Regions from separate parts of the Pseudoalteromonas phenolica genome, predicted to be linked through region 2. Evidence: riboswitches for the same ligand, from Rfam matches in the RefSeq annotation. Region 2 holds a riboswitch; the other holds the start of a gene.
The links. A riboswitch is a leader RNA that binds a small molecule or an ion and turns the genes downstream of it on or off. The one in region 2 is predicted to bind cobalamin.

Region 1: linked by a shared signal. The riboswitch ahead of PP2015_RS14940 (TonB-dependent receptor plug domain-containing protein) and the one ahead of PP2015_RS13895 (ABC transporter ATP-binding protein) in region 2 are both predicted to bind cobalamin.

What each region holds. Positions count from the first base shown of each region.
Region 1 covers NZ_CP013187.1:3,312,042-3,328,199, reverse strand. The annotation lists gene PP2015_RS14940 (TonB-dependent receptor plug domain-containing protein) at 1-1,678, opposite strand, end outside; cobalamin riboswitch at 1,765-1,974, opposite strand; gene PP2015_RS14935 (RidA family protein) at 2,096-2,488, opposite strand; gene spoT (bifunctional GTP diphosphokinase/guanosine-3',5'-bis pyrophosphate 3'-pyrophosphohydrolase) at 2,496-4,616, opposite strand; gene rpoZ (DNA-directed RNA polymerase subunit omega) at 5,039-5,314, opposite strand; gene gmk (guanylate kinase) at 5,417-6,040, opposite strand; gene PP2015_RS14915 (GGDEF domain-containing protein) at 6,224-7,981, shown strand; gene PP2015_RS14910 (substrate-binding periplasmic protein) at 8,048-8,863, shown strand; gene suhB (inositol-1-monophosphatase) at 8,928-9,731, opposite strand; gene trmJ (tRNA (cytosine(32)/uridine(32)-2'-O)-methyltransferase TrmJ) at 9,977-10,705, shown strand; gene iscR (Fe-S cluster assembly transcriptional regulator IscR) at 10,888-11,379, shown strand; gene PP2015_RS14890 (IscS subfamily cysteine desulfurase) at 11,403-12,617, shown strand; gene iscU (Fe-S cluster assembly scaffold IscU) at 12,661-13,044, shown strand; gene iscA (iron-sulfur cluster assembly protein IscA) at 13,056-13,379, shown strand; gene hscB (co-chaperone HscB) at 13,479-14,003, shown strand; gene hscA (Fe-S protein assembly chaperone HscA) at 14,171-16,033, shown strand; gene fdx (ISC system 2Fe-2S type ferredoxin) at 16,037-16,158, shown strand, end outside.
Region 2 covers NZ_CP013187.1:3,100,178-3,116,335, reverse strand. The annotation lists gene nqrE (NADH:ubiquinone reductase (Na(+)-transporting) subunit E) at 1-469, shown strand, start outside; gene nqrF (NADH:ubiquinone reductase (Na(+)-transporting) subunit F) at 487-1,713, shown strand; gene PP2015_RS13910 (FAD:protein FMN transferase) at 1,806-2,822, shown strand; gene nqrM ((Na+)-NQR maturation NqrM) at 2,946-3,158, shown strand; gene PP2015_RS13900 (histidine phosphatase family protein) at 3,226-3,828, shown strand; cobalamin riboswitch at 3,840-3,961, shown strand; gene PP2015_RS13895 (ABC transporter ATP-binding protein) at 4,048-4,863, shown strand; gene PP2015_RS13890 (FecCD family ABC transporter permease) at 4,860-5,849, shown strand; gene cobT (nicotinate-nucleotide--dimethylbenzimidazole phosphoribosyltransferase) at 5,853-6,914, shown strand; gene PP2015_RS13880 (adenosylcobinamide-GDP ribazoletransferase) at 6,916-7,689, shown strand; gene cobU (bifunctional adenosylcobinamide kinase/adenosylcobinamide-phosphate guanylyltransferase) at 7,708-8,241, shown strand; gene PP2015_RS13870 (cobyric acid synthase) at 8,251-9,723, shown strand; gene cobO (cob(I)yrinic acid a,c-diamide adenosyltransferase) at 9,734-10,327, shown strand; gene PP2015_RS13860 (cobalamin-binding protein) at 10,327-11,211, shown strand; gene ung (uracil-DNA glycosylase) at 11,211-11,870, shown strand; gene PP2015_RS13850 (DUF3545 family protein) at 11,956-12,147, opposite strand; gene tal (transaldolase) at 12,383-13,333, opposite strand; gene yaaA (peroxide stress protein YaaA) at 13,581-14,360, shown strand; gene PP2015_RS13835 (MFS transporter) at 14,456-15,613, shown strand; gene PP2015_RS13830 (hypothetical protein) at 15,630-16,158, opposite strand, start outside.

The DNA of each region.
Region 1 (16,158 bases), 210 kb from region 2:
GCTTTTTATCGTCAAAGGCAACAAACTCGGAGTGGGTTTGGCTATCTATTACATTGGCCTGTAGCTGTGTACTCCATGCTGAATTAAAACGGTAATCTATTTGTAGTTCTAGGCCATTTAAAGTGGCATCACTGACGTTGGTATAACTGCCTGTACCCGTTGAATTAAAAATCGCAACAATGGCATTTTCTTGCTTTGTTCTATACAAACTGCTGGTGATATTAAGTGCATTTTTATTGTAACTAGAGGCCAACATAAAGGTGTTGGAGTGCTCAGGTGCTAGGTTTGCATTGCCTTTAAACGCACCTCTATCACCATATAACTCAAACAACGTGGGAGTGCGAATGCCCTTAGAAAAGGCTAATTCAAGTTCAATGTCATTAAAATGGGTGGTTGTGCCGAGTTCATAGCTTGAATAACTGTCATCTTGCTTGAGTTGATCGACTTGCTCAGCACTCACATTTCGTTTTTGATTGCTCGAGCGAGACTTTTGTTTGTTAGCAAGTAAGTAGCTTTGCAAAGGTAAATCTTCACTTTGCCATTCGACTCTTGTTCCGAAGTGTAAGTCTGTTTGCTGCGCTTTTACATCACAGCCACTGAAACCATTGCATATATTGATTTGGTCATTTAAAAATTGTTCCGAAGTAAATTGCTGTTTTGCAAGGTTGCTATAAGGCAATAGCGTAATATTGTCGAACACAAAAGTCGGCTTTAAGCTGACAAAATATTTATCAGTATCGTAAAAGTAATCTCGCTGTAAGACGCTACTTGGTGCGTCAATATAATGCTCTTTTTTGCTATCTATGTAGCTTTCAAATTCGACTTCAGATAAATGCTTTGAGTCACTTTTCCACACATGAATGTATCCAGCCCGCCAGTTCTTAGTTTCTAGATTTGAAAGGTTTTCAGGTGAGTTATTTTGATAATTAGGGATGGCTTTATTTTGCTTTGTATACTGTGCATTGAGGCGAATGTTATGCGCATCTAATGAGATTTGATCATTTATGTACAAAGCCGTTTTATCATAATCGTTATTACGTAAAGGTTGCTCAGCACTGATGGCAGAATTATCGAATGTTTGCGGTACCATGTAGTCATAGTCATTTTTAACTCTTAAAAATTGACCGCCAAGAGAAAGTGCATGAGTATCTAGTTTAACATTATGATTTAGGTTTACTTCTTTGAACCCAAATGATCCCGCAGCTAGGCTCAAACGAGTTTGTGAAGCTGATGGATTGTACGTGTTTACCCTGATCACACCACCAATTGGCGTCATTCCTGTGCCAATCGCCTGACTCTTGCTGACTTCAATACTTTGAATTTGTTCTACTGGGATCTGATTTAAATCGAAGCCGCCAAATTGATTGTCGTTTATTAATTGACCATCGATATACAGCTGAACTTGTTTACTGCTTGAGCCTCGAATAGAAACATTGACTGGATTACCAACGCCACTAATTTGTGTAATTTGCACTCCATTGATAGTGCTTAAAACGTCAGATAGGCTTTGTGCGCTGGCAAGAAATTCGCTGCGCTGGATTAATTGATAGTTTGCTGTGGTCGTGCGTTGCTGCTCTATTTCGATGATTTCCATCTCGTTTTGCGTATTTTGTGCATTGGCAAACTGCGCGCTAGGCAAAAGGCAACAAATAATAAAACGAGAAATTAGCAACTGCATACGCACCTCAAAATGAGGACGATAAGATACATCACCAAAGCGAAATTACGATGGCTAATACCTTATATCGCCCACCGCAATATAATCTTATGGTTGATAGTTAGGCCGGTCTCCGGGCTTATGCAATGATTGCAATTACCGTTGCGGGGGCAGCGTTAGATTACTTAACCTAATAACAAGGTTCAAAATAGATGACTCTATTATGAAGGTTGCTTTAAGTTTTAGGTTACGTCACTAACTTCCCGATTATCTCAAGTCGATACTATGATCTGAGCACCTAGCTATTTAGACGGCTAGTCTGATGGCTTTATACCGAAAAGTCAAAGAAAGATATGCTGAACAGAGGAGTAGGTTTGTGTATAGAGGATGTGCTTCGTAAGTGTTACGAAGCACATAAAAGAAATACTTGATGTGAGATTAATTTGTTGAAGGCAGTTCCATGATGCCGTCAATCTCGATTTGCACACCTTTAGGTAATTCTCTTACACCGATAGCTGCACGTGCAGGGTATGGTGTTGAGAAGTGTTGGCTCATGATCTCATTTACTGTAGCGAAGTTGCTTAGATCCGTTAGGAAGATATTTACCTTAACCATGTCTTGTAAGCGACCACCTGCAGCTTCACACACGGCAGTAAGGTTTTTAAACACCTGTTGCGTCTGCTCTGCAAAGTCTTCAGAGATAACTTCCATAGTGTCTGGCACTAATGGGATCTGGCCAGACAGGTATACAGCAGTACCTACTTTAACCGCTTGGCTATATGTGCCGATCGCTGCAGGTGCATTGTCTGTTGAAATAATAGCTTTGTTCATAATAATCCTACTTTTTACGGTATACACGTTGAACATCAGGCATCACCCTGATCTTACGCATCACATCCGCGACGTGAACACGGTCTTTAACCGTGATACCTAAATCAATAATATATAAGTTACTTTCTTTTTCGTCAGTGGCAATTTCGACGATATTTGCGTTGGTACTTGCCACTACACTGGTTAATTTTGCAAGCGTACCTTGGTGGTTGATGATTTCAACTCTAAGACCTGCAATATATTCTTTCTCTGGGTTGTCATCCCATTTTACGACGAAATATTTCGAACGTTCACTTTCCCAGCCTTTAATGTTTTTACACTCTTGGCGATGAACGTTTAGGCCCTTACCTTGGCTCACATAAGCGGTGATGGCATCACCTGGTACTGGACGACAGCATTTCATGTAGTTAACTAGCATGCCTTCTGTACCTATGATCGCAGCTTTTGCCTTTTTAGCTAAGTGTTCAATACTGCCATCATCTTCGTCAAGATCATCATTTTGCAATAAGCGCTTGGCAATCAGCACACTCATGATATTGCCACAACCAATTTCAACAAGTAGTTCAAGCATGGTTGAAAGCTTGTGCTCTGCTAGTACACGGTCAATTTGTTCTTGCGAAATGTCACTTAATTGATATTCGCCAAGGGCAGAATCGAGTAAGCGACGGCCTAACTCTAGGGCCTCTTCTTCTCGTTGGCTCTTCAGATAGTTGCGAACACCTAAGCGCGCTTTACCTGTAACAATAAAATTTAACCAAGTGGCGTTAGGGTGAGCGCCAGAGCTTGTAATCACTTCTACGGTTTGACCTGTATCGAGCGCTTTGCTGAGCGGATAAGGTTTACGATTTACACGCGCGCCTACACAGGTGTTACCGACATCTGTGTGTACCGCATAAGCGAAGTCGACGGCAGTCGCACCCATTGGGAGTTCTACAATGCGGCCGTCTGGCGTGAAGACATAAATTTCTTCTGGGAATAGTTCAGTCTTAACGTTTTCAACGAATTCAAATGATGAACCCGCGCTCTGTTGTAATTCAAGTAAGCTCTGCATCCACTGACGAGCACGCTGCTGTGCAGTGTGACCCGCACTGTCGCCAGCCTTTTTATACATCCAATGCGCAGCAACCCCTTTGTCAGCCATTTGATCCATATCGTGGGTACGAATTTGGATCTCGACAGGAATACCATGTGGGCCAACAAGCGAAGTATGCAGTGACTGATAACCATTGGTTTTTGGTACGGCAATGTAATCTTTGAAGCGTGTTTCGATTGGCTTATATAAGTTATGTGCTACACCGAGTACACGGTAACAAGTATCAAGGTTATCAACAGCAATACGGAAAGCATAAATGTCCATAACTTCATTGAACATCAGTTCTTTATTAAGCATTTTACGATATATGCTATACAAGTGTTTTTCACGGCCACTGACATTTGCTTGAATACCAGCTTCTTCAAGGCGAGATTTGATCTCATTTTGAATATTGCTGATCACTTCTTTACGATTACCACGAGCTTTTGCGACTTCTGATTTTAGAGCGCGATGACGCATTGGGTAAAGCGCCTGAAAACCTAAGTCTTCTAATTCATTTTTAATGTCATGAATACCAAGGCGATTAGCAATAGGCGCAAAGATTTCTAACGTTTCGCGGGCGATGCGACGACGCTTATCTGGGCGAAGTGCGCCAAGCGTGCGCATATTATGCGTTCTGTCGGCAAGCTTAATCAGAATAACGCGGATATCTTGCGTCATCGCCATGATCATTTTGCGATAGTTTTCAGCTTGGAATTCTTTTTTATCTTTAAAGCTGAGTTTATCTAACTTACTTACACCCTCGACAAGCTCCGCGACAGTATTGCCAAAAATCTCAGCAAGATCTTGCTTGCTAAAATCAGTGTCTTCAATCACATCATGCATGAGTGCAGCCATAAGAGTTTCATGGTCTAAACGCATGCTGGCAAGAATTTGTGTCACTTCAACTGGGTGAGTGATATACGGCTCGCCACTAGAGCGAGTTTGCCCTTCATGGGCTTCACGCGCCACCACGTAGGCTTTTTGAACCAGTTCTACGTCAGCGGGGGAAAGGTATTCTGAGATCTTTTGCTTCAGGCCTTCAAAAAGATACATTCACACTCCAATGTTCCAGTGAAGTAATATGATGCTATGAATATACGATGAATTATCAGAGAAACCAATGGCTAGCTGTGACTTTTATGTCTACGGTGAGTAATTAACCTGAACTCTGGGTAATAAATCTATCTCCAGAGGCTACTTTCAACGCTAACAGCGTTGAATTCACTTGCAATAGGCTCGCTATTGACGCGCAAATTCGCCTTGCCTGCATGGATGTAGGTACCTTGGCGATAGCAGGACGCGTGAGCGGTGTTACCCTTAAAAGTCTCCGTCTGCAGATTAAATGATATTTATTATTGCAATATCAATATGCTAGTAAATCTCTTAACCAAAGTTCAGGCTAATATTTGTTATTGACCACTAAAAACAACAAAGCCAGCGTTAAAGCTGGCTTTGAGTATGAAGTGCAGGGGATTTTAGCTGTTACCGCCAACAATTGCAGCAACCGCAGCAAGCTCTGCAGCTTCTTGGTTTTGTTGCTCTTCACGATCGATCATATCAAGAGACGAGTTGTTCACAAGTCCTTGTTCGATCTCACGTAGGGCGATTACAGTTGGCTTATCGTTTTCAGCATCAACCATAGGATCTTTACCACCTACAGAGATCTGACGAGCGCGACGCGCCGCTACTAGGATTAAGTCAAAACGGTTACCAATTTTATCTACTGCATCTTCTACAGTTACGCGAGCCATCGAAGCACTCCAAAGTTATTCATGTCGAATTGGTAAGTTTACTTGATGCAAACCAATTCTCCAATAGGTGGTTAAAAATTTATCTTGTTTAAATGAGAGAGATTAAGCCAATAACTCAGCAATTAAACTTTGATGACGGTGTTTTTGTGCATCCAGTTCAAGGCGAGCAGCCATGACAATATGCTCAAGTTGCATTAGAGCTGTATCAAAATCATCATTTACTAATACATAATCGAACTCATCATAGTGCGAGCTTTCTGATTTTGCTTCCGCCATGCGCCCTGCAATTACTTCTTGAGAATCCTGTCCACGGTTGTTTAAGCGATTTTCAAGTTCGGCTTGCGACGGCGGTAAAATAAAGACCGTTTTTACTGATGGCATTAATTCACGAACTTGGCGCGCGCCTTGCCAATCAATATCTAAAAACACATCAATGCCTTGCTCAAGTTGAGACTCTATCGCCGCTTTTGAAGTGCCATAGTAGTTTTCGAAAACTTGTGCCCACTCAAAAAAGTCACCTTGATCAATTAAGGCTTTAAATTCATCTACACTAACAAAGTGATAGTGCTCACCATTGTTTTCACCTGGACGAGGACTACGGGTAGTGTGAGAAACTGACACTTTAATATCAGCATGTTTCTCTAACAGTGCTTTGATTAGGCTTGATTTTCCCGCACCAGAAGGCGCTGAAAGAATAAATAAATTACCGCGAGTTTGTGATGTCATAATTAAATCTGTGGCTTGAAACGTGATTTGGTTTCTAAAAGCACATTTTAAACCCTGCCAGTTTAATTAGCTAGAACAGATTTCGAACGCAATAAAATTGTCATACAGCGGTTGTAAAATAATCGGATACTGTTTCTGTTTTGGTGATCTGCAGTGGAGAGTGGTCGCATAGAGGCGTTTAAAATTGACGCGCAGAGTTTACAAACAATTTTAGACGAACGTTTGGTGGAGCCCTTATTTCAACCAATTTGCGATGTTGCGCGGCAAACTATTTTGGGTTTTGAGGCATTAAGTCGAGGCCCTGAAGGATCTGAATTAGAATCACCAAACGCCTTATTTTCAGCAGCACAGCGTTTTAATAGGCTCTCTGAATTAGAGCTATTATGCCGTGAGAAGGCGATTGAGCGTTTTGCTGAACTGAACCTATCGGGCAAATTGTTTCTAAATGTCAGCCCAAATACACTACTAGACCCAAATCACCCTAGAGGTGAAACTCTTCAGCTTATTCAACAATATGGGTTACAGGCCAACCAAGTTGTAATTGAAGTGACAGAGCAAGACAAAGTAGATGACGGCTTTTTGTTGCTTAAAACCATCGGCCATTACCGTAAATTAGGCTTTAACATTGCTATTGATGACTTAGGGGCGGGTTACTCTGGGTTAAAGCAGTGGTCAGAGTTACAACCTGACTTTGTAAAGATCGACCGCTACTTTATTGATCATTGCGATCAAAGCTTAGTTAAACGTGAGTTTTTAAAGTCAATTATTGAACTTGCTAAGGCAACGCGTACAGCTGTTATTGCTGAGGGTATTGAACGCGCTGAAGAATTAGCTTTAATCACACAGTTGGGAATTACCAATGCGCAAGGTTTTTTAATTGCACGGCCCTCAGCTGTGCCATTGAATGCCTATCCAAATACTTTAAAAGAGTCGAGCCAAGCACAAGGAAATGTGATGCATCGAGGTTTAGTTAAAACAATTGGCGAATTAACGCATGTCACTCCAGCTGTGTTAAATGGCGTATTATGCCAAGATGTACATCGCGTGTTTGAAAAAGACAAACAGCTGATGAGTCTCGCTGTCGTTGATGAGCAGCAAATGCCAATGGGTTTACTTCACCGAGATCAATTAACAGAAGTTTTTGCTGCGCCTTATGGTCACGCTTTGTATGCTAAAAAGCCTTTAGCTTCTCTCATGGACAAACAACCTTTAATTGTAGATGAGCAGTCTCAACTTGATGAGGTGAGTCAGTTAATTACAGAGCAAGACTTTGATATTCGTCGCCACATAGTGGTAACACAAGGCGGAAAGTATTTAGGCTTGGTACCACTTAGAGCAATTTTAAAACACATTACCGAAGAAAAAATTCGCAATGCACAGCATGCAAACCCGCTCACTATGTTGCCTGGTAATGTTGCAATAAACGAAGCCATAGAACAGCGACTGTTAAATAAACAAGACTTCACCTTGGCGTATATCGATTTAAATCACTTCAAGCAGTTTAATGACTTGTATGGCTATGCCAGTGGTGATGGAGTGATAAAACTGCTCGCTGAAGTGATAAGTGAATGTTGTATTGGTTTTTCTGGATTTGTGGGACATATCGGAGGTGATGACTTCATGGTGGTATTCGATGGCGATGACGCTGAGCCACTTTGCCGAGAAATTATCAATGAGTTTGAATTAAAGTCTAAAAGCTATTTTACCCATGAGCATGTAAAAGCAGGTGGCTACTGGGCTACAAACCGAGAAGGGCAGCAGCAGTTTGTGCCTTTGCTCACACTGTCCATTGGTCTTGTGTCACCGCATGTTGACAGCTGTCACAATAGTCATCAGGTAGCGGCGCTGGCAACGGATGCCAAGAAGGAAGCCAAACGTTATCGCAACAGCTATTTATTTGTGGCGAATAAGCGTCGACCAACAGTGGCGATTGTTTCTTAATCAGAAATACTTGAGTCATGGCTCTATTTTGGGTAGCTTAGAATAAAATGAGTGGGAGCCCACTATATGCAGAGACTCATCAATTTTTTCATTATTATAAGTGTTTGTGCTTCTTTTCAGCTTCAGGCAAAAGAAATTGAAACTATAAAAGTCGCGAAAGAGCCAAGAAAGCTTTATGAGCGAGATCATTACCTTTATGAGTTGCTCGATAAAGCGTTAAAAGCTGCAGACGCCACTTACGACTACGAGCATGTCACAGTTCATCCTCATCAACAGCGTACTTTGATGGCACTCTCGTCAGGAAAAGTTGACTTACATTGGAGTATGACCAGCCCTGATCGTGAGCAAATCGCAATAGCCATTCCTGTGCCTTTATTTAAAGGCTACATAGGTAAGCGGGCGATCATGGTGAAAAAAGAACGTCTTGCACAGTTCGCTGAACTTAGCAGTATTGAGCAATTGAAAGCATTTACTGCTGTACAAGGGCATGACTGGCCTGATACTAAAATATTGGCTTTTCATAACCTGCCGATAAAACCACTCTCTAACTATCAAGCTATGTTTAAATTATTAGCTGCAGGTAGAGTCGACTACTTCCCTCGTTCTTTCATTGAAGTGAACTCTGAGCTTGAAGAAAACCCAGATAAATTTGTGTTATTACCGAATGTATATTTGGAATATCCCACAGCATTTTATTTCTTCGTAAATAAAGCAAAGCCACAATTGGCAGATGACCTAAAGCGTGGATTGAATAAGTTAAAAAATAGCGGTGAATTTGATGCGTTATTTTCGCGTTATTTTGAAAAAGATCTAGCGCGGTTATCTATGTATCAGCCTGATAAGGCGATTAAGTTGAAAAACCCGTATTTTAATGCTGAATAAGGAACATTCAGTAAAACAAAAAAGGAGCCATCGGCTCCTTTTTTAAGTCAAACATACATGGCCATTACTTAAGTAATGACTCAGTTAATGTCGGACGAATTTCTTTTACGATTTGTTGGCAAAGTTTTGGGGAACCACACACGATGTTTCCACTCTTCGTGTAGTTAGTACCGCCAGCAAAATCTGTGATCATACCGCCAGCTTCTTTGATAAGTAGCTCACCTGCTGCTGTGTCCCAAGGCTTAAGACCGATTTCGAAGAAACCATCAATACGACCTGCTGCAACATAAGCCATATCTAATGCTGCAGAACCAGCACGACGAATATCAGCTGTGTGAACAAATAAAGCTTTGAATGCATCAGTGTATGCATCAATGTGATGCTTTTGCTTGAATGGGAAACCCGTCGCTAACACAGTACCTGCGATTTCGTTGTTTTTAGCTACGCGAAGACGCATGCTGTTTAGTTGTGCACCTTGACCGCGAGAAGCTGTGAATAACTCACTACGTACTGGGTCGTAGATAACAGCTTGGTCTAGGCGACCTTTAACTTTAAGTGCGATTGAAACGGCATAATGAGGAATGCCTTTGATGAAGTTAGTTGTGCCATCTAATGGATCGATGATCCACTGATAGTCAGCATCTTTACCCTCGGTAACACCTAGCTCTTCACCCACGATTGAGTGTTCTGGATACGCTTTTAAAATCGTTTCACGGATGATAGCTTCCGCGTCTTTATCTACGTTAGTAACAAAGTCGTTGCTGCCTTTTTGTTGGGCTTCAACACGTGATAAATCTTCACTTGCACGTAAGATCACTTTACCTGCATTACGCGCAGCGCGTACCGCAATGTTTAACATTGGATGCATAGCATTACCTTTGGGTTGTAAAAGAACAGTATAAATTCGTTGCCCACCGACAATACAGTAAGCACAGGACGGCGTATTCTAGCGATTTTTACTTTAAAGTAAACCCAAAAAACAAAATAAATCTGTTGTTTTTTTAACCGCATTGAAATTGCTATTAAAAAATATAAACGAAGATTTTTGAGTGGCTGAAATAGGCTGTGGTAAACTTAGCCAATTATCAATTTTCGTCGTATAGGCTTAGTGAAATGGCATTAGAAGATATTCGTATTGTGTTAGTTAACACCTCTCATTCAGGCAATATTGGTTCAGTTGCACGCGCAATGAAAACTATGGGGCTATCAAAACTATATTTAGTTGACCCGGCTTGTGAGGTGGATAGCCATGCCAGTGCCCTCGCAGCTGGTGCAACTGATGTACTAGGTAATAGCGTAACTGTGAGCAAGTTAGAAGAAGCCATTGCTGACTGTTCACTAACAATTGGTACAAGTGCTCGCTCACGTACTTTGTCTTGGCCAATGGTAGAGCCAAGAGAGTGTGCTCAAAAATTGGTTGATGGATCTGAAAGCGGCCCTGTAGCTTTAGTTTTCGGTCGTGAAAACAGTGGCTTGACTAATGAAGAACTGCAACTTTGTAACTACCACGTATGTATTCCTGCAAATCCTGAATATAGTTCATTAAACCTTGCGATGGCTGTCCAAACCCTTACCTATGAAACGCGTATGGCGTTTTTAGATAAGCAAGACAAGCCAGTAGAAGAAGACGACACAGTTTACCCAAGCTCGCAGCAAATGGAGCTTTTCTACGAGCACTTAGAAAGCACATTGAAAGAAACCGGCTTCATCATCAAGCAGCATCCAGGCATGGTAATGACCAAGCTAAAGCGTCTGTTTAATCGCGCCCGTCCAGAAAATCAAGAGCTTAATATTTTACGCGGTATTTTGACTTCAATTAACAAGTCTACAGGCAATAAATAACCCCTGATTATTTTTTGTTTAATACTTGACTAATTTAGTCGGGTAATTACAATGAGCAGTACTTGAGTAAATTACTCAGGTATTGCACTTGTTACTTTAGTGGTAAGTGTAGTGAGTAATACTTGACTATCCTAGTCAGGTAATTAAAATTCACCACCTGATAAAACGCTGAGGGGGCAATAATGAAACTAACATCTAAAGGCAGATACGCAGTCACAGCGATGCTCGATGTTGCTTTGCACGCCGATGTTGGCCCAGTTCCTTTAGCTGATATTTCTGAAAGACAAGAAATATCATTATCTTACCTAGAACAATTATTTGCTCGTTTACGTAAACATGGCTTAGTGAGCTCTGTGCGTGGACCGGGCGGCGGCTATTTACTTGGCCGAGATTCGCAAACTATCTCTGTAGGTGATGTGATTAATGCAGTCGACGAGTCAGTTGATGCAACCCGTTGTCACGGTGAAGGCGGCGGTTGTCAGAACGGCATGCGTTGTTTAACTCACACACTATGGTCTGATCTAAGTGAGCGTATTGCTGAGTTTTTAAATAATATTTCCCTAGCTGAGTTAGTCGCCAAATCTGATGTGCAGTCAGTTGCTTCTCGTCAAGATAGCGCTGTTAAAACTGCCATAAAGCAACTAGATAACATTCAAGTGAGCTGTCAACTTTAAGTTGGCGTCAAGCGGAGAAACCAATGAAATTACCGATATACCTAGATTATGCAGCAACCACTCCGGTTGATCAGCGCGTTGCAGATGAAATGATGCAATGTCTGACTATGGATGGCAATTTTGGTAACCCAGCATCACGTTCACACCGTTTTGGTTGGCAGGCCGAAGAGCTAGTGGACCAAGCGCGTAACGATATCGCTGATTTAATTAATGCAGATCCGCGTGAAATTGTTTTCACTTCAGGCGCGACGGAATCAAATAACCTAGCAATTAAAGGCGCTGCTAACTTCAATAAGAAGAAAGGCAAGCACATCATCACGGTTAAAACTGAGCACAAAGCCGTTTTAGATACATTCCGTGAATTAGAGCGTCAAGGGTTTGAAGCAACTTACTTAGAAGTTGAAGAAAACGGTTTACTTGACCTTAAAAAATTAGAAGCAGCAATGCGAGATGACACAGTACTTGTGAGCGTAATGCACGTGAACAATGAGCTAGGTGTTATTCAAGATATTACGACCATCGGTGAGATGTGTCGTGAGCGCAAGATCATGTTCCACGTAGATGCAGCGCAAAGTGCGGGTAAAGTAAAAATCGACTTACAAGAACTAAAAGTTGATTTCATGTCTTTCTCTGCGCACAAAATCTACGGTCCGAAAGGCATTGGTGCACTTTATGTTCGTCGTAAGCCACGTGCTCGTCTAGAAGCACAAATGCACGGTGGTGGTCATGAGCGTGGTATGCGCTCTGGTACGTTAGCGACTCACCAAATTGTTGGTATGGGTACTGCTTTCCGTGTTGCCAAGCAAGATTTCGAAAAAGACCATGCGCACATCAGCACGCTTCGCAAGCGTTTAATTGATGGCTTGATGAGCATGGATGAAGTGTATTTCAACGGCGCGATTGAGCAATCAGTGCCTGGTATTTCAAACATCAGCTTCAACTTTGTTGAAGGTGAGTCATTACTAATGGCTGTAAAAGACATCGCGGTATCTTCTGGTTCTGCATGTACTTCAGCAAGTCTTGAGCCATCGTATGTATTACGTGCGCTAGGTCGTAATGACGAGCTAGCACATAGCTCAATTCGTTTCAGCATCGGTCGATTCACGACTGAAGAAGAGATTGATTACACGGTTGAGTTACTTAAAAACTCAATTGGCCGTCTTCGTGAAATGTCTCCACTTTGGGAGATGCACCAAGAAGGTATTGATTTAGATAGCGTTGAGTGGACTCACCACTAATTTAACGTGTAGCAAGTTTATAGCGGGTAGCGAGGAAAGAATTATGGCGTACAGTGATAAAGTAATTGATCACGTAGAGAACCCAAGAAACGTAGGTGCTCTAGATAAAAACGATCCAAGCGTTGCAACAGGCATGGTGGGTGCACCTGCATGTGGTGACGTGATGAAGCTGCAGATCAAAGTGTCTGAAGAAGGCGTTATTGAAGATGCTAAGTTCAAAACTTATGGTTGTGGTAGTGCGATTGCATCATCTTCACTGGTAACTGAGTGGGTGAAAGGCAAAACACTAGACGAAGCTTCTGAAATCAAAAACACAGATATTTCTGCTGAGCTAGAATTACCACCGGTAAAAATTCACTGCTCAATTCTAGCTGAAGATGCGATTCAAGCTGCAATTGCAGATTACAAAAGCAAACAAGCTAAATAAGAGAGAGCGGCATGGCAGTAACATTAACTGACGCGGCAGCTAATCGCGTTCAGACATTCTTAGCTAATCGTGGCAAAGGCATCGGTCTTCGTTTAGGTATTAAAACGACAGGCTGTTCGGGCTTAGCTTACGTATTAGAGTTCGTAGACGAGTTAGACGAAGGTGATGAAGTGTATGAGCATAATGGTGTTAAAGTCATCATTGATGCGAAAAGCATGGTTTACCTTGACGGTACAGAGCTTGATTACACGAAAGAAGGTCTAAACGAAGGGTTTAAGTTTACCAACCCGAATCAAAAAGACGAATGTGGCTGCGGCGAAAGTTTTACAGTGTAACTGACCTTGCTGTTGTTAACAAAGCCCTGCCTTGGTAGGGCTTTGTTGTATAATATCATTTAGCATAATAATTTTAGCGCTTTAGAATGAGTTAACCTAATGCATTACTTTGAATTGTTTGATATTCCCGTTTCATATGATGTTGATCTAAATGCCATTAATACCCGCTATTTAGAATTACAACGCATTGTTCACCCAGACCGATATGCCGGAAAAAGTGAACGCGAAAAACTGCTGGCTGTTCAAAAAGCCGCAGAGATCAACGATGCATTAGCGGTGTTAAAACACCCAGTGAAACGTGCTGAGTATATGTTGAGTGAAAAAGGCAAAGACATTCGCGCCGAACAGCAGACTTTACAAGACCCGATGTTCTTAATGCAGCAAATGGAACTGCGAGAAGCGCTAGAAGATCTTCCGCAGAGTAATGATCCTGAAGCGGCTATTGAAGATTTTGAACAAGAAATTAAGCTACTTGATACACAATATTCAGCACAACTCGCATCGCAATTAAGCAGTGATGACGATGCACAGTTAGACGCTGCAGCTGATAATATTCGAAAGCTAAAATTTGTATACAAATTGCGTGATGAATTAGCGCGCATAGAAGACAGTTTATTCGACTAAACCAAATTGGTTTAATACTCAAACTATTTGTCGTTGCAAGTAGGCGCAATCGAGTGAAATCCCATGAGCATAGATTTTCTATGCGATAGGGTGGAGCGAGTGCCGTCAACACCGCTGCAGCTTTAAGTAAGAAGAGTATAGACACGAACCTAAAAACGTAGAGCACTATGGCACTATTGCAAATTGCTGAGCCGGGGCAGAGCGCGGCACCTCATGAACATAAGCTAGCTATTGGCATTGACCTTGGTACCACAAACTCATTGGTTGCGACGGTACAAAGTGGCGAAGCCAAAACCCTAACCGATTTTGATGGCTCAGCGATGTTGCCATCAGTGGTTCGCTACGAAGCTGATAAGATCACCGTGGGTCAAGTTGCCGCTGCGGCATCAGCAGAAGACCCGACTAACACGTTAATTTCAGTAAAGCGCTTCTTAGGCAAGTCTCAAGCTGAGATTGAACAAAGTTATGGGCAACTGCCTTATGAGTTCGTTGAAAATAATGGCAGCTTAGCCATTAATACTGTAGTGGGTGCAATTAACCCAGTACAGGCATCAGCAGAGATTTTAAAGTCACTTAAAGATCGTGCAATAGCCAGCTTTGCAGGTGAAGACATTAAAGGGGCAGTGATCACAGTACCAGCATACTTTGATGATGCACAGCGTCAAAGCACCAAAGATGCTGCAGAACTTGCCGGTCTAAATGTTCTACGTTTATTGAACGAACCAACAGCTGCTGCCGTTGCTTATGGTTTAGATTCAGGACAAGAAGGCGTGATCGCCGTTTACGATTTAGGTGGCGGTACATTTGATATCTCTATCTTACGTTTAAACCAAGGTGTATTTGAAGTTTTAGCAACGGGCGGTGACTCAAGCTTAGGTGGTGATGACTTTGACTCTGCACTTGTCGCACATTTTAAAGAACAAACGCAAATTAATGATTTAAATAATTCAGAGCTGCGTTTATTCATCAATAAAGCCAAAGCTTGTAAAGAAGCGCTATCTAGCTATGAAACCTTTAATGTTGGTTTAGAGCTACGTGATACATCTCACACAGTGACAGTAACACGCGCTCAGTTTGCCGAAATGGTGATGCCGTTAGTGAAAAAGACATTACGTGCTTGTCGCCGTGCGGTAAAAGATGCTGATGTATCGCATGAAGAAATCTTGCAAGTTGTTATGGTGGGTGGTTCAACCCGTATGCCAGTTATCCGTGAGCAAGTTGAAGTGTTCTTTGATAAAAAGCCACTGACTTCTATCGACCCAGATCGCGTGGTTGCAATCGGTGCTGCGATCCAGGCAGATATTCTAGTCGGTAACAAGCCAGATTCAGACATGTTACTGTTAGATGTATTACCACTGTCTCTAGGTCTAGAAACCATGGGCGGACTGGTTGAGAAAATCATTCCGCGCAACACCACGATTCCAGTAGCACGTGCGCAAGAGTTTACCACGTTCAAAGATGGTCAAACGGCCATGTCATTGCATGTATTGCAAGGCGAACGTGAACTGGTAGATGACTGTCGTTCACTGGCTAAATTTAGCTTAAAAGGTATTCCAGCAATGGCAGCTGGTGCAGCGCATATTCGCGTCACCTTTAAAGTGGATGCAGACGGTCTGTTGAGCGTTTCAGCGATGGAGAAATCAACGGGCGTGCAAGCTGAGATCCAAGTTAAGCCGTCATTTGGTTTGTCTGACGATCAAGTTGCGCAAATGCTTAAAGATTCAATGAGCAATGCCAAAGAAGATATGCAAGCACGTATGTTGAAAGAGCAACAAGTTGAAGCGCTGCGAGTATTAGAGGCGTTAGAAGCTTCTTTATCAACTGATAGCCAGCTATTAAATGATGACGAGTTAGCAGCCCTTCGCAGTGAAATGCAAAAGCTGGCTGATTTACGTGAAACTGCGACTTCACCAGATGAGATTAAAACGGCCATTGAAGCTGTAGATACGGCAAGTAGTGAATTTGCTTCGCGCCGTATGGATATGTCAATTAAACAAGCCCTTACTGGGCAGTCTGTAGACGAGGTATAAGTAATGCCACAGATTATTTTCTTACCCCATGAAGAGCTTTGCCCAGAAGGCGCGGCAATTGAAGCAAAGACAGGTCAAACTGTACTGGATGTTGCTTTAAAAAATGGTATTTCAATTCCTCATGC
Region 2 (16,158 bases):
CGTTCTTGGTGTTGCTGTTCCAGTAAACCAATTAGTTTACTCAGCAATCTTAGCGCCAGGTGCACTAGAGTGGTTAGGCTTCCCTGAAGCTGACTTAAGCTTCCTTAAGTTCCTAACTTTCATCGGTGTAATCGCAGCACTTGTACAGATCCTTGAGATGACGCTAGACAAGTTCTTCCCTGCGCTTTACAACGCACTAGGCATCTTCTTACCACTAATCACTGTAAACTGTGCGATTTTCGGTGCAGTAGCATTCATGGTTGAGCGTAACCTGAACTTCGGTGAGTCTGTGGTATTTGGTTTAGGCTCAGGTGTAGGTTGGGCACTAGCAATCGTATTACTTGCTGGTATCCGTGAGAAGATGAAGTATTCAGACGTACCAGATGGTCTTCGTGGTTTAGGTATTACCTTCATCACAGTAGGTCTAATGGGTCTTGGCTTCATGTCATTCTCTGGTATTTCACTTTAATTTAGCGAGGAAAAATCATGCTTGAGGTATATTTAGGCGTAGGGATGTTCATCGCTATCGTTGTAATGCTTGTATTGATCATCATTGCAGCGAAGTCGAAGCTTGTACCAAGCGGTGACATCACAATCAGCATTAACGGTGACCCTGAAAAGGCAGTTACTTCAGCACCAGGTGGTAAACTACTAGGTGCACTAGCAGACGCTGGTATCTTCATTTCATCTGCTTGTGGCGGTGGTGGTTCTTGTGGCCAGTGTACTGTTCACGTTAAAGCGGGTGGTGGTGATATCCTGCCAACTGAGCTTGACCATATTTCAAAAGGTGAAGCACGTGAAGGTTGTCGTCTAGCGTGTCAGGTTGCTGTTAAAACTGACATGGAAATCGAAGTAGAAGAAGAAATCTTCGGTGTTAAGAAGTGGGAATGTACAGTTATCTCTAACGATAACAAAGCGACATTCATCAAAGAGCTTAAGCTTGGTATCCCTGATGGTGAGGTTGTACCTTTCCGTGCAGGTGGTTATATCCAAATCGAAGCGCCAGCTCACCACGTTAAATACGCTGACTTCGATATTCCTGAAGAATATCGTGCAGATTGGGAGCGTTTTGGTTTCTTCAATCTTGAGTCTAAAGTTGACGAAGAAACGATCCGTGCATACTCAATGGCTAACTACCCAGAAGAGTACGGCATCATCATGCTTAACGTACGTATCGCGACTCCGCCGCCAAACAACCTAAGCCTACCATGTGGTAAGATGTCATCGTTCATCTGGTCACTTAAAGAAGGTGATAAAGTGACTATTTCTGGTCCATTCGGTGAATTCTTCGCGAAAGAAACTGATGCAGAAATGGTATTCGTAGGTGGTGGTGCTGGTATGGCGCCAATGCGTTCACACATCTTCGATCAGCTTAAGCGTCTTAACTCAGACCGTAAGATGTCTTTCTGGTACGGTGCACGTTCTAAGCGTGAGATGTTCTACGTAGAAGATTTCGATGGCCTAGCGGCTGATAACGAAAACTTTGAATGGCACGTAGCTCTTTCAGATCCTCAACCAGAGGACAACTGGGAAGGTTACACAGGCTTCATCCATAACGTTCTTTTAGAAAACTACCTGAAAGACCATGAAGCGCCAGAAGATTGTGAGTTCTACATGTGTGGTCCTCCAATGATGAACGCGGCTGTAATCAACATGCTTAAAGATTTAGGTGTTGAAGACGAAAACATCTTACTAGATGACTTCGGTGGCTAAATCAGCGTTATCTCAGTGAACACTTCACTGAAATAAGATAGACTTAAACCCCAAGCAATAAGCTTGGGGTTTTTTTTGGGATAGAGAAAAGTATGAAGAAACTAGTAGGCATTTTTGTATTACTGATCACGGTTGTTTTGACAGGGTGTTTTGACAACAAACAAGAGATTGAACCTATTGTTATTCAGGGTAAAACAATGGGAACCACTTATACGGTCAAAGCCTTTCCAATTAATGAAGATTTAACTGCAGAGACATTAAAAACAGAAGTTGATAACACTTTGATTGCGGTGAATCAGTCTATGTCACCTTGGGTGAAAAACTCAGAGATTAATCAATTCAATACGTTGGCTGCAAATACTTTTATGCCTATCAGTGATGACTTTAAGTCAGTTGTGAAAGAGTCAGTTCGTTTAGGTGTTTCAACAACAACACTAGATGTCACCATGGGCCCACTCATAGATTTATGGGGGTTTGGCCCAGATAAACGCCCAACAAAAACACCTTCACAGTCTCAACTTGATGAAATGAAGGCTCACATTGGTGTTGATAAGCTGGTGTTAACAGACGAAGGGTTAGCGAAAACCATTGACGGTTTAGAGTTATCTTTTTCAGCGACAGCTAAAGGCTTTGGTATCGATAAAGTTGCTGAGCTTCTAGAAGCCAAAGGGATGACAAATTACATGGTTGAAATTGGTGGTGAGCTTAGAATTGCCGGCACTAAAGCGCAGTCACAACCTTGGCGTATTGCGATTGAGCAGCCAGATGCGCCAGCAGGGCAGAGGCAAGTGCATAAAGTTATTGAACCAGGCAATAACGGCATGGCGACTTCAGGTGATTACCGTATTTTCTACGAAATGGATGGCGAGACCTATACGCACTTGATTGATCCAGGCACAGGCAAACCAGTTAAGCATGATTTGGTGTCTGTGACCGTTTTACACCCTTCTGCAATGACTGCTGATGGCTTGGCAACAGCACTTACTGTCATGGGCACAGAGCGAGCAAAAGCTTACGCAGAAAAGCACAATTTAGCTGTATATTTAATTAGTAAAAGTAATGAAGGGCTAGTGACCTATTCAAGCCCGGCTTTTGCGCCTTATTTGTAAATAAGGCAATTTTGATTAATTAGTCGAAATAGTACACTAAGCGCGTTATAATGACGGCTGTTTAAATGCCGTCATTTGGTTCAGATATATTGAGCCGTTAAACTGTTTTTAAGGGGCCTGTGCATGTCACTATTTTTCCTAACTTTTGGGTTACTTATTTTAATTGTTGCAGCTATGGCTGTCGGTGTAATCGTGCAAAAGAAATCTATGGCAAGCAGCTGTGGCGGTTTAGGCGCGGTTGGTATTGAAAAGTCATGTGATTGCGATGATCCATGTGACCGACGTAAAAAGCGTATGGCGAAAGAACAAGCTTGGAAAGAGAACCAGATTCTTTAAGATAAACTAAGCAAGTAATCTTTAATCAAATGCGAGCTGAGGCTCGCATTTTTGATCTGAGGCTAAAATGACGAAGACATGGTATTTCCTAAGGCACGGTAAACCTGTTACTACAGGTATTCTCACTGGTTCTAAAACTGACGTTGCCGTGTCTGAGTTAGGGGTAGCAGCGATGGAGTCTGCTTTACCAAAAACAGTCCAATTTGATGCTTGCATTTCTTCCCCCATGCAGCGTTGTCTGAGCTTTGCTAGAAAGCAATCCAGGCAATCAAACTTACCACTGGTGATAGCAAAGCAACTTCAAGAAATGGATTTTGGGGATTGGGATGGTCGAACTTATGAGTGGCTTTGGGAGAACACTCAGAATCCAAGTATAGGTGAATTTTGGCAGGCGCCTTGGCAACATACACCGCCAAATGGAGAGTCCCTTTGTGCTTTCAGGTCTCGAGTTAAGCAATGGTGGGAGGCTGAGCTATCAACCCGGCATACCACACACAACCTAGTGGTGACTCATGCCGGTGTTATCAAACAAATTTTAGCTGAAGTCATTAACTTACCTTTAGATTCTCTGTCCTCTATCAATAGTTTAGAAGTTGGCTATGCTAAATTGGTAAAGATTGAAGTTTACTTTGATGAAGCATATAAGCCGTGGCCTAAAGTTGTGTTTTAGACATCTAGACTTCATAATATGGTTTTTCTGATTAATCTTGGGAATAAGCTGAAACTGCTTAACTGTCCCCGCAACTGTGAAGTGCATTTAAATGCACGAAGTCAGATACCAAGGTCAGAAAAATCCTCTTGAGCGGGCGTACTCAAGAGCACACAATTTTAGCCGTAATTCGGTTAGGACTGTGCGTTTGTGTCTGCCCAACCGTTAGTAAGGGTACGAATGCAATCAGCTTGTCAGCACTCTAAATTTGCACTGCAAGTTTCAAACTTAGATTTGGTACTAGATAAACATCAAATATTACACAACATCTCTTTTGATGTTGCTGAGGGGCAGTTTATTGGTTTATTGGGTCCTAATGGGGCTGGTAAGTCATCGCTGCTTCGTTGCCTTTACCGTTTTTTTACCCTTTCAAGCGGACAAATAACCCTTTTTAACAAAACGATTTCAAGTTTCTCGCATAACGAATATGCCCAACAAGTTGCAGTGGTTCTGCAAGAAATGCCTGAGCATTTTAATCTATCGCTTTATGATGTGGTTGCAATGGGTATAACACCTCATAAAAGTTTATTTTCACCATTAAATAAAGCTGATCATGAACTAATTGCAAAGTCTATTGAACAGGTTGGTCTGACACACAAAATCAACGAGTCATTTGCTCACCTTTCTGGTGGTGAAAAACAAAGGGCACTGATCGCTAAAGCCATGGCACAAAAACCTAGGCTATTGATCATGGATGAGCCAACCAGTCACTTGGATGTGAAATACCAAATACAAATTATGGAGCTTGCCAAGGCAATGGGGATCACTGTGGTTGCTTCTTTCCATGACTTAAACCTTGCGGCAGCTATGAGCGATAGCTTGTTGGTGCTCCAACAGGGGGAGCTATATAAAAGTGGAACGCCAACTGATGTGCTAGATGCGCAATTACTCAGTGATGTATTTGATGTCTGTGCTGAGGTCACGCAAGTACCTTGCCCGTATAGAGACAAAACCCATATTCCTCATATCCGCTACCACTTTGGATATCAACTATGAAGCCGCTTATTTCGCTGTTAATTTTGCTGATAAGCTGCTTTTTTAGTGCTTTAGTTGCCATTAAGCATGGCGCGATTGATATTAATGCGAGTGCTGTTTGGCAAACTTTATTTGCTTATGATGCCAAGGCCTTTGAGCAAAAAATTGTTATGGAATTACGTATTCCCAGAGTGATTTTAGCATTTGTTGCTGGTAGTGGTTTGGCGTTGGCGGGCATTATATTGCAAACCGTGACTCGTAATCCTTTGGCAGATCCCTACCTTTTTGGTATTTCATCAGGCGCGTCATTTGGTGTCGTGTTACTCATCACATTTACAGGCATCACAGCTGGCTGGGCGATGTCAGGGGCGGCGTTTTTAGGCAGTGCGCTGGCAATGACCCTATTATTGTTGATTGCTTATGGACAAAGGGCGAGACAGGTAGAAGCGATGTTACTCGCCGGTGTTGCCTTGTCTTTTTTATTTAGTGCATTTACCAGTTTGCTGCTGTATTGGAGTGATCCACAAGCCGTGAGTGCCATTATGTTTTGGAACTTAGGTAGCTTTAGTCGCGCTGATTGGCAATGGTTGTGGTTGCCCTGTTCAATTGTATTGCTATGTATGGCTTGTATGCTGTTGTTTAGGCGTGGTTTAAACGCACTATTACTGGGTGATGAAAGCGCTGCAACATTAGGTATTCAGGTGGCTAAATTACGTTTAGTCATGTTGCTATTGAGTTCATTGCTGACCGCTGTATTGGTTGCTATGTGCGGTGGCATTGGCTTTGTCGGGTTAATGATCCCGCATTTGGTACGTTTTTTCATTTCACAGGCAACTTCAATTGGCCTGCTGTGTACTGCTTTAAGTGGTGGGTTGATGATGATATGGGTAGATTTATTTGCCCGTACTATTCTTGATAATCAAGAGCTTCCCATTGGTGTTATCACTGCTGCAATAGGCAGTGTGTTCTTTTTAACTTTACTGACTCTCAAACAAAAAAGGCCTTAGCGTATGTTCTCAGTTAAAGCACTTGATACGCGTTCTCGCGAACTTATCGAAAAAAAAATAAACCTGAAAACTAAGCCTTTGGGTGCGTTAGGTGAGCTAGAAACATTGGCTAAACAGCTGGTGACTATTTTCTCTCAGGGTATAGAACCTGAGCAGCTTTCAGCATTTCGACCACAAATCAGCAAACCCACTCTAACAGTGTTTGCAGGCGACCATGGTATCGCTGCAAAAGGTGTATCTATCGCGCCTAGTGAAGTAACAGCCCAAATGGTAGCGAATTTCGCGTCAGGAGGCGCTGCAATTAATGTTTTCAGCAAACAATTAGGGTGGCAACTCGAGATAGTCGATTGCGGTATTCTAAGTGAACCCGACCAGGCCTTAGGTGTTACCTCACAGCGTTTGGGATCAGTTACGCGTTCATTTGATGAATGTGAAGCGTTAACCCAAGCTCAAGAAGCGCAAGGTTTTGAGTTTGCTAAGAAGCTTGTTCATAAACAATATCAGCAAGGTTGTAACACTTTTGCATTTGGTGAGATGGGCATTGGCAATACCAGTGCAGCATCGGCTATTTTTAGCGCGTTGAGTGGGCTCTCTGCTGAATACACGGTTGGGCTTGGCACGGGCGTCTCAAACGAAGTGGTAGATAAAAAAGTGGAGCTGATTAATACCGCGCTTAACTTACACCGAGATAAACTGAATGACCCACATGCAATCTTACGTTGTTTGGGTGGGTTTGAGATCTGTCAAATGGTCGGCGCCATGTTGGCTGTTGCGGAGTTACAGCAGGTTATTATTATTGATGGATTTATTGCAACGGCCGCGGCATTACTGGCTATTCGTATTGAGCCAAACAGTCAAAGCTATATGGTGTTTGCCCATTGCTCTTCTGAGCAAGCGCACCTGCAAATGTTAAATTCAATTAATGCTAAGCCTCTTTTAGATCTTGGTCTTAGATTGGGCGAAGGGACGGGGGCGGCATTGAGCTTACCCTTGTTACAAAGTGCTCTGGCGTTTTATAACGACATGAATAGTTTTGATGACGCAAATGTCACGAAAGTTGTTTAACATGAATAAGCAGCACTTTTTATTGGCTGTGAGCTTTTTAACTCGTGTGCCTGTACATTTTGAACAAGAGATTGAAAACAATGCACTCAGTGAAGCAAGTGGCTATTTTGCCTTAGTTGGTTTGTTGTTGGGGGTTACCTTAGCTGCTGTATATGGTGTTGCGTCTTTGATTTTTCCGCCAAGCGTTTGTGTGATCCTTACCCTCTCTCTGGGTATTTTAATTACTGGCGCATTTCATGAAGATGGTTTTGCCGATGTCTGGGACGGTTTTGGTGGCGGTTGGACTGTCTCGCAAAAGCTGTCGATTATGAAAGACAGTCGTTTAGGCACGTATGGTGCCAGCGCACTTATTTTATTACTGTTATTAAAGTTTCAACTACTGAGCCTACTGAGCAATAGCTTTACACAAGTGCTTTGTGCACTAGTTTTAGGCCATACTCTTAGCCGTGCAATGGCGACGAGTATCATTGGTAAGCTTGCTTACGTGCAAGAAGATGCGCAATCAAAGGTAAAGCCAGTCGCCATGTCGCTTTCTTCTCATGCAAAAGACTTCCTTGCTTTAACCTCACTGTGTGCGCTATTTGTGCTTTGGCTTTTTACACCGTTGTCTTTAATGGGTGTGATTATTTTAGTGGCTGTTTTATTTTTAACTCGCCAGCTGTGTATAAACTGGTTTAAGCAACAGCTTGGTGGGTATACGGGAGATTGCTTAGGCGCTGCGCAACAATGCTGTGAAATCATGATTTATTTAACTTTAGTGGCGCTCTGGGTGTAATGAGGCAAGTGACTAGCTATGACTCAAAATAATATTCATCTCATTTTAGGTGGCGCACGCTCTGGAAAAAGTAGTTTCGCAGAACAAACGGCATTGGATTTATATACTTCAGGTAAAGTGAGTAAATTTGTATACATCGCCACGGCAGAAATTAAAGATGCTGAGATGGCTCAGCGCGTATCTCATCACCGCGCCACACGAGATAAACGCTGGCAAGTGATTGAAGAGTCATGGTACCTAGCCGACATATTACAAAAGTTTGGTCGCGACACTTGCGTATTAATCGACTGTTTAACCTTATGGTTAACGCATGGGTTATGTGAAAAATCAGAGTCTGAATTACAAGTACAAAAGCAGCGTTTGCTCGAGGCATTACAACATACACGAGCATCTGTTTTGCTAGTCAGCAATGAAGTAGGTCATGGCATAGTGCCCCTCGGCGAGTTAAGCCGGGTGTTTGTCGACCAGTCTGGCTGGTTAAATCAAGATATCGCTAAAGTTGCACAGCGTGTTGACTTTATCATGGCTGGCTGCCCGCTAAGGATTAAATAAGTGAGTAAGATGAAAACGTTAATGGTGCAGGGCACTACATCTGATGCGGGTAAAAGTACCTTGGTTGCGGGGTTATGCCGCGTGCTTGCAAGGCTTGGGGTTAAGGTTGCGCCATTTAAACCTCAGAATATGGCACTCAATAGTGCGGTAACCCCTTGTGGCGGCGAAATAGGCCGTGCTCAAGCACTGCAAGCCATCGCTGCGAAACAGCCTTTAAGCACTGATTTTAATCCTATTTTACTCAAGCCCAATAGTGATACCGGTGCGCAAGTTATTATTCATGGCCGCGCCATAAGCAATATGGAAGCGGCAAAATACCATGATTATAAAAAAGTTGCGATGCAGGCTGTGCTCGAATCGCATCAAAGATTAGCGTCTGATTTTGATGCCATCATGGTAGAAGGCGCGGGAAGTCCTGCGGAAATCAATCTACGCGAAAATGATATCGCTAACATGGGGTTTGCTTGTGAAGTAGATTGCCCTGTGATCATCATTGCTGACATTGATAAAGGCGGCGTGTTCGCACACCTTGTCGGCACCTTAATGTTACTCAGTGAGTATGAACAGTCCTTGGTGCAAGGCTTTGTGATCAACCGCTTTCGTGGCGATATTGCTTTGCTGCAGTCGGGTCTTGATTGGCTCGAAGAAAAAACGGGTAAACCTGTGTTAGGTGTGTTGCCCTACATGCATGGCTTAAACATCGACGCTGAAGATGCCGTCGCAATGAATAATGTAGTGACAGACAAACAACTCACGGTCAGTGTGTTGTTACTGCCGCATATTAGTAATCACACTGACTTTGATAGCCTGCGGTTAAACCCTCAAATTGATTTACGTTATGTAAAACATACCGAGCAAATCGGACAAACTGATCTGATTATTATCCCGGGCAGTAAAAACGTCATCAACGACTTAGCTTTCTTGCAGACGCAAACATGGCAAACCGAAATAAAGCGTCACTTACGTTATGGCGGTAAGGTGCTAGGCGTGTGTGGTGGTTTACAAATGTTAGGCAAACGCATTTGTGACCCTGATGCTATAGAAAGCTCTCAATCTGAAATCACAGGATTGGGGTTAGCTGATTTTGAAACAAAACTTACGCAAACCAAAACCCTGACTCAAGTGCAGGGTAAGTGCGTTATCAATCAGCAAAGCGTGGACATTAAAGGCTATGAAATTCACTGCGGGCAAAGTAGTGGTCCCGCCCTTGAAAGGCCATTTATGTATTTTTCTGACCATCCACAAGGTTTTCTGAAAGATGGTTTTATATCAGATGATAACCTAATTGTTGGTACTTACTTACATGGTTTGTTTGATGAGCCCAAAGCGGCTGCAGCCATTTTAAACTGGGCAAGTAATGGCAGGCTAACAGAAACGAATTTTAGTCTAGATGAGCACCGTGAAAAACAGCTAGAGTGGCTGGCAGATGAATGCGAAGCGCATTTAGATATGAACAAAATTAAAGCATTAATCAATTTATAGGGTGTGAATTATGAGCGAACAAGATAGACATCAACAGAGGCAACAAAAAGTTAAAGAGAAGGTGGATGAAAAGGTCGCTGCTGCCAATATCGAAAAGGGCATTTTTCAGGTCATCACAGGGAATGGCAAGGGGAAATCGACGTCTGGTTTTGGGGTTGTGACGCGTTGTGTCGGTCACGGTCAAAATGCAGCTGTAGCTCAATTTATTAAAGGTATGTGGGACTGCGGTGAGCGTAACTTACTTGAAAAAGTAGGTGTCCCTTTTGCGGTAATGAAAACCGGCTTTACATGGGAAACGCAAAACCGTGAAACAGACACGGCTGCAGCGGAGGAAACTTGGCAGCAAGCTAAAAAGTGGTTAGCAGACGATAGCATAGATTTAGTGTTACTTGACGAGCTGACCTATATGGTGAGCTACGATTATTTAGACTTAGATGAAGTTATCAGCGCCATCGAGAATCGTCCGAAAATGCAGTCTGTGATCGTGACTGGTCGTGGTGCACACCGTCGTTTAACTGAGCTTGCTGATACAGTAAGTGAAGTGCGAAACGTGAAGCATGCTTTTGAATCTGGTGTTAAAGCACTAAAAGGATTTGACTACTGATGTGGTTAAACAGGACTTTATTGATCAGCTTTCTGCTGCTTACAAGTCAATATGTTGCAGCAAATCAATCACATAACTCGTCACAACCAGATATTCAACATAAAGCACAACGTATTGTGGCTTTAGCGCCGCACATTGTTGAAAACTTATTTGCCATAGGTGCGGGCGGTAAAATTGTCGGTACCGTTGAATATGCAGATTATCCAGAGCAGGCGCTTGAGATCTCAAGAATTGGTGGCTATCACGGTATTCAACTTGAGAAGTTATTGGCTTTAAAGCCAGATTTGGTGATCGCGTGGCAAACTGGCAATAAAAAAGCCGATCTTGAAAAAATCGAGAAGCTAGGCATTAGAGTGGTTTATAGTGAAACCAATGACTTAACTAAAGTATCTGAGCAACTAATAAAGTTTGGTAAGCTAACAGGTCATCAAGCACAAGCCAAACAAGTGGCTAAAGAATTTGATGCGCGTTTAGCCAAGCTACAGAGCCAATATCAAGATGCAAAGTCGCTGGATGTATTTTATCAACTTTGGCCTGAGCCTATGATGAGTGTCAATAAAAACACCATGATCCATCAGGTATTGTCAATTTGCCAAGTGAATAATGTGTTCGCTCAAAGTCGAGCGGATTATCCGCAAATTAGTATTGAAAATGTACTCAAGTTTAAACCGCAAGTAATTGTATTACCTGAGGAGAAAACAAAGAAAGACGTACAGCATACTAATTGGCAAGACTGGCCTCAGATCCCGGCTGTTGAGCATCAGCAGTTTATTAGGGTAAATGCCGATCTATTACACCGATTTAGTGTACGCGCGCTCGATGGAGTTGCTGACTTATGTGATAAACTGTCGCAATCTCGCCGTTACTATCAAGAGCAATCATAATGAAGACTTGGTCAGACTTTATCGCTGAACAAAGCCAGCAACCCTACCTTAAAGACACGCTAGAGTATGTCGCTCAAAAGCGCAGTGAAGGTGTGACTGTTTTCCCCCCCGAGCAACAGGTATTTTCAGCATTTGATGCCACGCCTTTTGAGCAGGTTAAGGTGGTCATTTTGGGCCAAGACCCTTATCACGGACCAGATCAAGCCCATGGTTTATGCTTTTCGGTGTTGCCGGGTATTAAACCGCCTCCGTCACTGGCAAATATGTATAAAGAGCTGGTGCAGGACATAGAAGGGTTTAATATTCCTGATCATGGTTATTTAATGTCATGGGCTGAGCAGGGTGTGTTATTACTTAATACTGTATTGACGGTTGAACAAGGACAAGCACATTCGCATAAACATCTAGGTTGGGAAAAGTTCACTGATAAGGTGATTGATGAAATTAACCAACATAGAGAAGGCGTCGTGTTTTTACTGTGGGGCGCCCATGCTCAGAAGAAGGGCAAAAATATAGATAAAAACCGCCATCATATTTTACATGCACCTCATCCTTCCCCTTTGTCTGCACACAGAGGTTTTTTCGGCTGCCAGCATTTTTCAAAGACCAACGAGATACTTGATAGTATGAGTAAAACTCCAATTAACTGGCAAGTGTAATATCAACCTCTTAATCTAAGTATTAATGAGGGTTGCTATTAGTTCACTGAAAAAAACGAAAAATGGCTCCATAAGGAGCCATTTTTTAAATTAAATCTAGTTCTTCTAGATCTAAATTGTCTGCAAAATAATCGAGATCTTGTAGCTCTTTACGAAGACGTTGTTTGTCTTTAAAGGCTTCAATTTCGCGCCATTTTCGTTTTTGTTTTTTTGAAGAGGTGCGTTTTGTTGTTTCAGGACTTTCTAATACTGCAATGATATCGTCTAGGCTATCCATGATGTTCTCCCATTGATTATTGACCTCAAATGACGGTTTTTCGTCAGCTCTGTATATTTGATATACGTTTTGAGCAACTTCGGTATACCATAACTCGCTTAAAAATAAAACAACTATGTGTTGCTTTTGTTACAGTAAGGTAACAGTTTGATGAAGATGAAACGCGGGGGAACATAGCTTTTGGGCATAAAAAAACGCCGCATAATGCGGCGTTTATATTGAATATGTTTATTAACTATAGTGCTTTAAAACGCGCTTCTAGTGTTTCTTGTGCCTCAGCAAAAGCACGAATACCTTCAGCAAGCTTTTCAGTGGCCATAGCATCTTGGTTATGCTGCCAGCGGAATTGCGCTTCGGTTAATGGCGCAGGCTTAGCTTGTACTTCATAGTCGTTTTCAAGTAAGTACTCTTGTGCATCGGTAAGCTCACCAAGCTCTTCAAGCAGTGCAGGGCTAATGGTTAGCTTGTCACAACCCGTTAATGCAATGATTTCACCAGTATTTCGGAAGCTAGCACCCATTACCACAGTATTATAACCATGCTGCTTATAGAAAGAGTAGATGCTGCGAACAGACTGCACACCAGGGTCTTGCAGTGGATCAGTTGGTTTTTCTAAGCCGTTAGCAACGTGCCAGTCAAGAATACGACCCACAAATGGTGAGATTAGGAAAACATTGGCATCAGCACATGCACGGGCTTGTGCACTGCTAAATAATAGCGTTAGGTTACACTTAATACCTTCTTTCTCTAGCTGTTCAGCCGCTTTGATACCTTCCCAAGTCGATGCAATCTTGATTAAAATTTTGTCTTGGCTGATACCTTGCTCTTTGTACAGTGCAAGTAAGGTTTTGGCTTTAGCAATCGTCGCTTCTGTATCAAAAGATAAGCGCGCATCTACTTCAGTTGAGATGTAACCCGGGACAATATTGGCAATCTCTTTACCAATTAATACGGCAAAGTAATCACACGCTAATTCGACTTGTTTGTCTGCGTCAGACTCATTCGATTTTGCGTAATCCCAAGCTTGTGTTAAATAGGCTTGATAGGCTGGCATTTCAGCTGCTTTTAAAAGCAGTGAAGGGTTAGTGGTTGCATCTTCTGGTTGATGCTTACGAATGGCTTCAATGTCACCCGTGTCGGCAACGATTGATGAATGCTGTTTTAGCCTATCTAATGCTGATGTCATTATGTTTCCTCATTCCTCTTACAGCTTATGGGCAAACTCTACTTCTCCTATGTTGCAATAGCGTGAATGGCATGAATAGGTCAATTGTCCTTATTTGACACTCACAAGTTGAGAATTAAATAAATATTCAAAGGAAGAAGAAGAGCACATATCCCGCTTTACTTGCTACTTAACAATCTTCACTTGCAGTAACAAAGGGATAGTGTTGAAATTGACACTAATTAATTTTTAAGTCAATAGGTAAGCCATGATCACAGTGATCTCTCCCGCGAAAAACTTAGATTACGATACGCCAGCGCATATCGACACTTTCACGCAACCTGAGTTACTTGAACACTCAGAAGAGTTAATGACCGTGTGTCGTGAATTATCACCGCAGCAAATTGGCAGTTTGATGAAAATTAGTGACAAGCTTTCAGGCTTAAATGCCGCACGTTTTAGCGAGTGGGAACAGCCTTTTACACCTGAGAATGCGAAACAGGCTGTACTGGCATTCAACGGCGATGTATACACTGGGTTAGACGCTGCTTCATTAAATGAAGACTCGTTAAACTACGCGCAATCACATTTACGTATTCTTTCTGGTTTATATGGCGTACTAAAACCGCTAGATCTGATGCAGGCCTATCGCTTAGAAATGGGTACTAAGCTTGAAAATACCCGAGGCAAAAATCTTTATGAGTTTTGGGGCACAGTGATCGCTGAAAAGCTGAATGAAGCGTTAGCCGCTGAAAGTGCGACGCAATTAGTAAATCTTGCCTCGAACGAGTATTTCAAAGCCGTTAACAAAAAAGCGCTTAAAGCAGACATCATCACCCCAGTCTTTAAAGACTGTAAAAATGGTCAATACAAGGTGATCAGCTTTTATGCAAAGAAAGCCCGCGGCATGATGGCGCGCTATATCATGGAAAACCAAGTGACATCGCTTGCAGCGTTAAAAGAATTTGACGTAGCTGGTTACTATTTCAGTGCAGAAGCAACTCAAAAAGAAAATGAGCCGGTTTTCTTACGCGCTGAACAAAACTAAGAAACAACTCATAATGCACTGACCTGTGCGGGCTAAACACCGCTCGCACTGTTACCCCTTTATGACAACTTACCTTTATACAATGCAGAGTAACAATGAATAGAAACGTCCTTTTGTTGGCTATCTGTCAGGGCTTAATGACCACAGGTAATATCTTATTAGTGACGATTTCTGCGCTTGTAGGCCAAGCATTAAGTCCATCGAGTGCACTCACAACTTTACCGGTAGCAACACAAATGCTGGGGCTATTACTGACAACGGTTCCCGCCTCATTACTCATGGCGAAAATAGGCCGTAAAAAAGGCTTTAGCTTGGGAAATCTTATCGGTATCAGCGGTACCGTTTTAGGGTTTTATTCATTATTGAATAGCCAGTTTTGGCTATTTGCGTTAGCCACTTTCTTTATCGGCGTTGGTATTGGCTTCGCAACTCTATATCGTTTTGCTGCCATTGAAGCGAGTGACAACCCTGCCACTGCAATTTCTGCGGTGATGGCCAGTGGTGTCGTGGCCGCGGTGTTAGGTCCAAATTTAGCGGTGTGGGTGAATAATCATTACCCTGAAATTAATTATGCCAATGCTTTTGTTGCCTTGATGGGGCTGTATATTTTGGCTTTGTGTTTATTACAGCTTGTGAAGTTTAATGAACTCAGTCAAGCAAGTTCAGATAAACCTCAACGGCCTCTATCTGAGATTATGACGCAGCCTAAGTTTTTGCTCGCAGTACTGATTGCGATGATCAGCTACACCACAATGAACTTATTGATGACCGCCACACCTTTGGCGATGCACCGCCATGGTTATGATCTTGCTGAATCAGCACTTGTGATTGAATGGCATGTTTTAGGGATGTTTGTACCTTCATTTTTTACCGGTAAGCTAATTAATCGCTTTGGTCAGAGCAATATCATGCAAGCGGGTGTAGTCATTGTATTGCTATGTTGTTTGGTGAATTTAATGGGGCTAAGCCACTGGCATTTCTTAGTTGCATTGTGTTTATTAGGGGTTGGCTGGAACTTTATGTTTATTGCCGCGACTCAAATGGTGAGCGAGAGCTATTTGCCTCATGAGCGGGCTAAATCACAGGCCAGTAATGAGTTTCTCGTTTTTAGTATGGTAACGATTTCCTCACTGGGGGCAGGCTGGCTTGAAGCTGAAATAGGGTGGCAGTTATTAAATATGTTCACTATCCCTGTGATGCTTTTAGCTGCGGCTATTATTTGGCGATTAAAGCCTAAATTAACACCCATATAGCCTGTAGCGTAAAAACCTATAGCGTAATTGCAGCTGGTAACTTAAAAAAACTACTCACTATGCTATCGCGTTGCTTTAAATCTTTGGCTTTATTTTTATATTGTTCGATAAACTGCTCAGGCAATCCCGTTTTTTGTAATAGCGACTCAGTATCACATATTGTCAAGCTGCGCCATTTATTTATGGCTTGTTCTGGGCATGGAGGTAGCAAAGACAATATATGCTTACTCTGATTAAATTCGCTACTCATAGCGAGTTCCAACATTTCATTGGTTGCTGCCCCAAACCAGCAACTGTTATTTTCGCCGATACATACAATCGGGAAGTAAGGCGCAAGCGCTGGAAAAACATCATTTCTGTAGAGTGTTACTTGCCAATACCTTTTCGCAATAGTACAGAACTGTTCGAAGCTGGTGATGGCAGAGAAGCCTGAATTAGCAACTGGTGTTATCTCAACCCTAGGTTTATTCGGGTTAACGGTATCGTTAGCAACATCAATATAGAGATCATCGACTATCATGGCGTTTTGAAAGTATTCGTCTCTT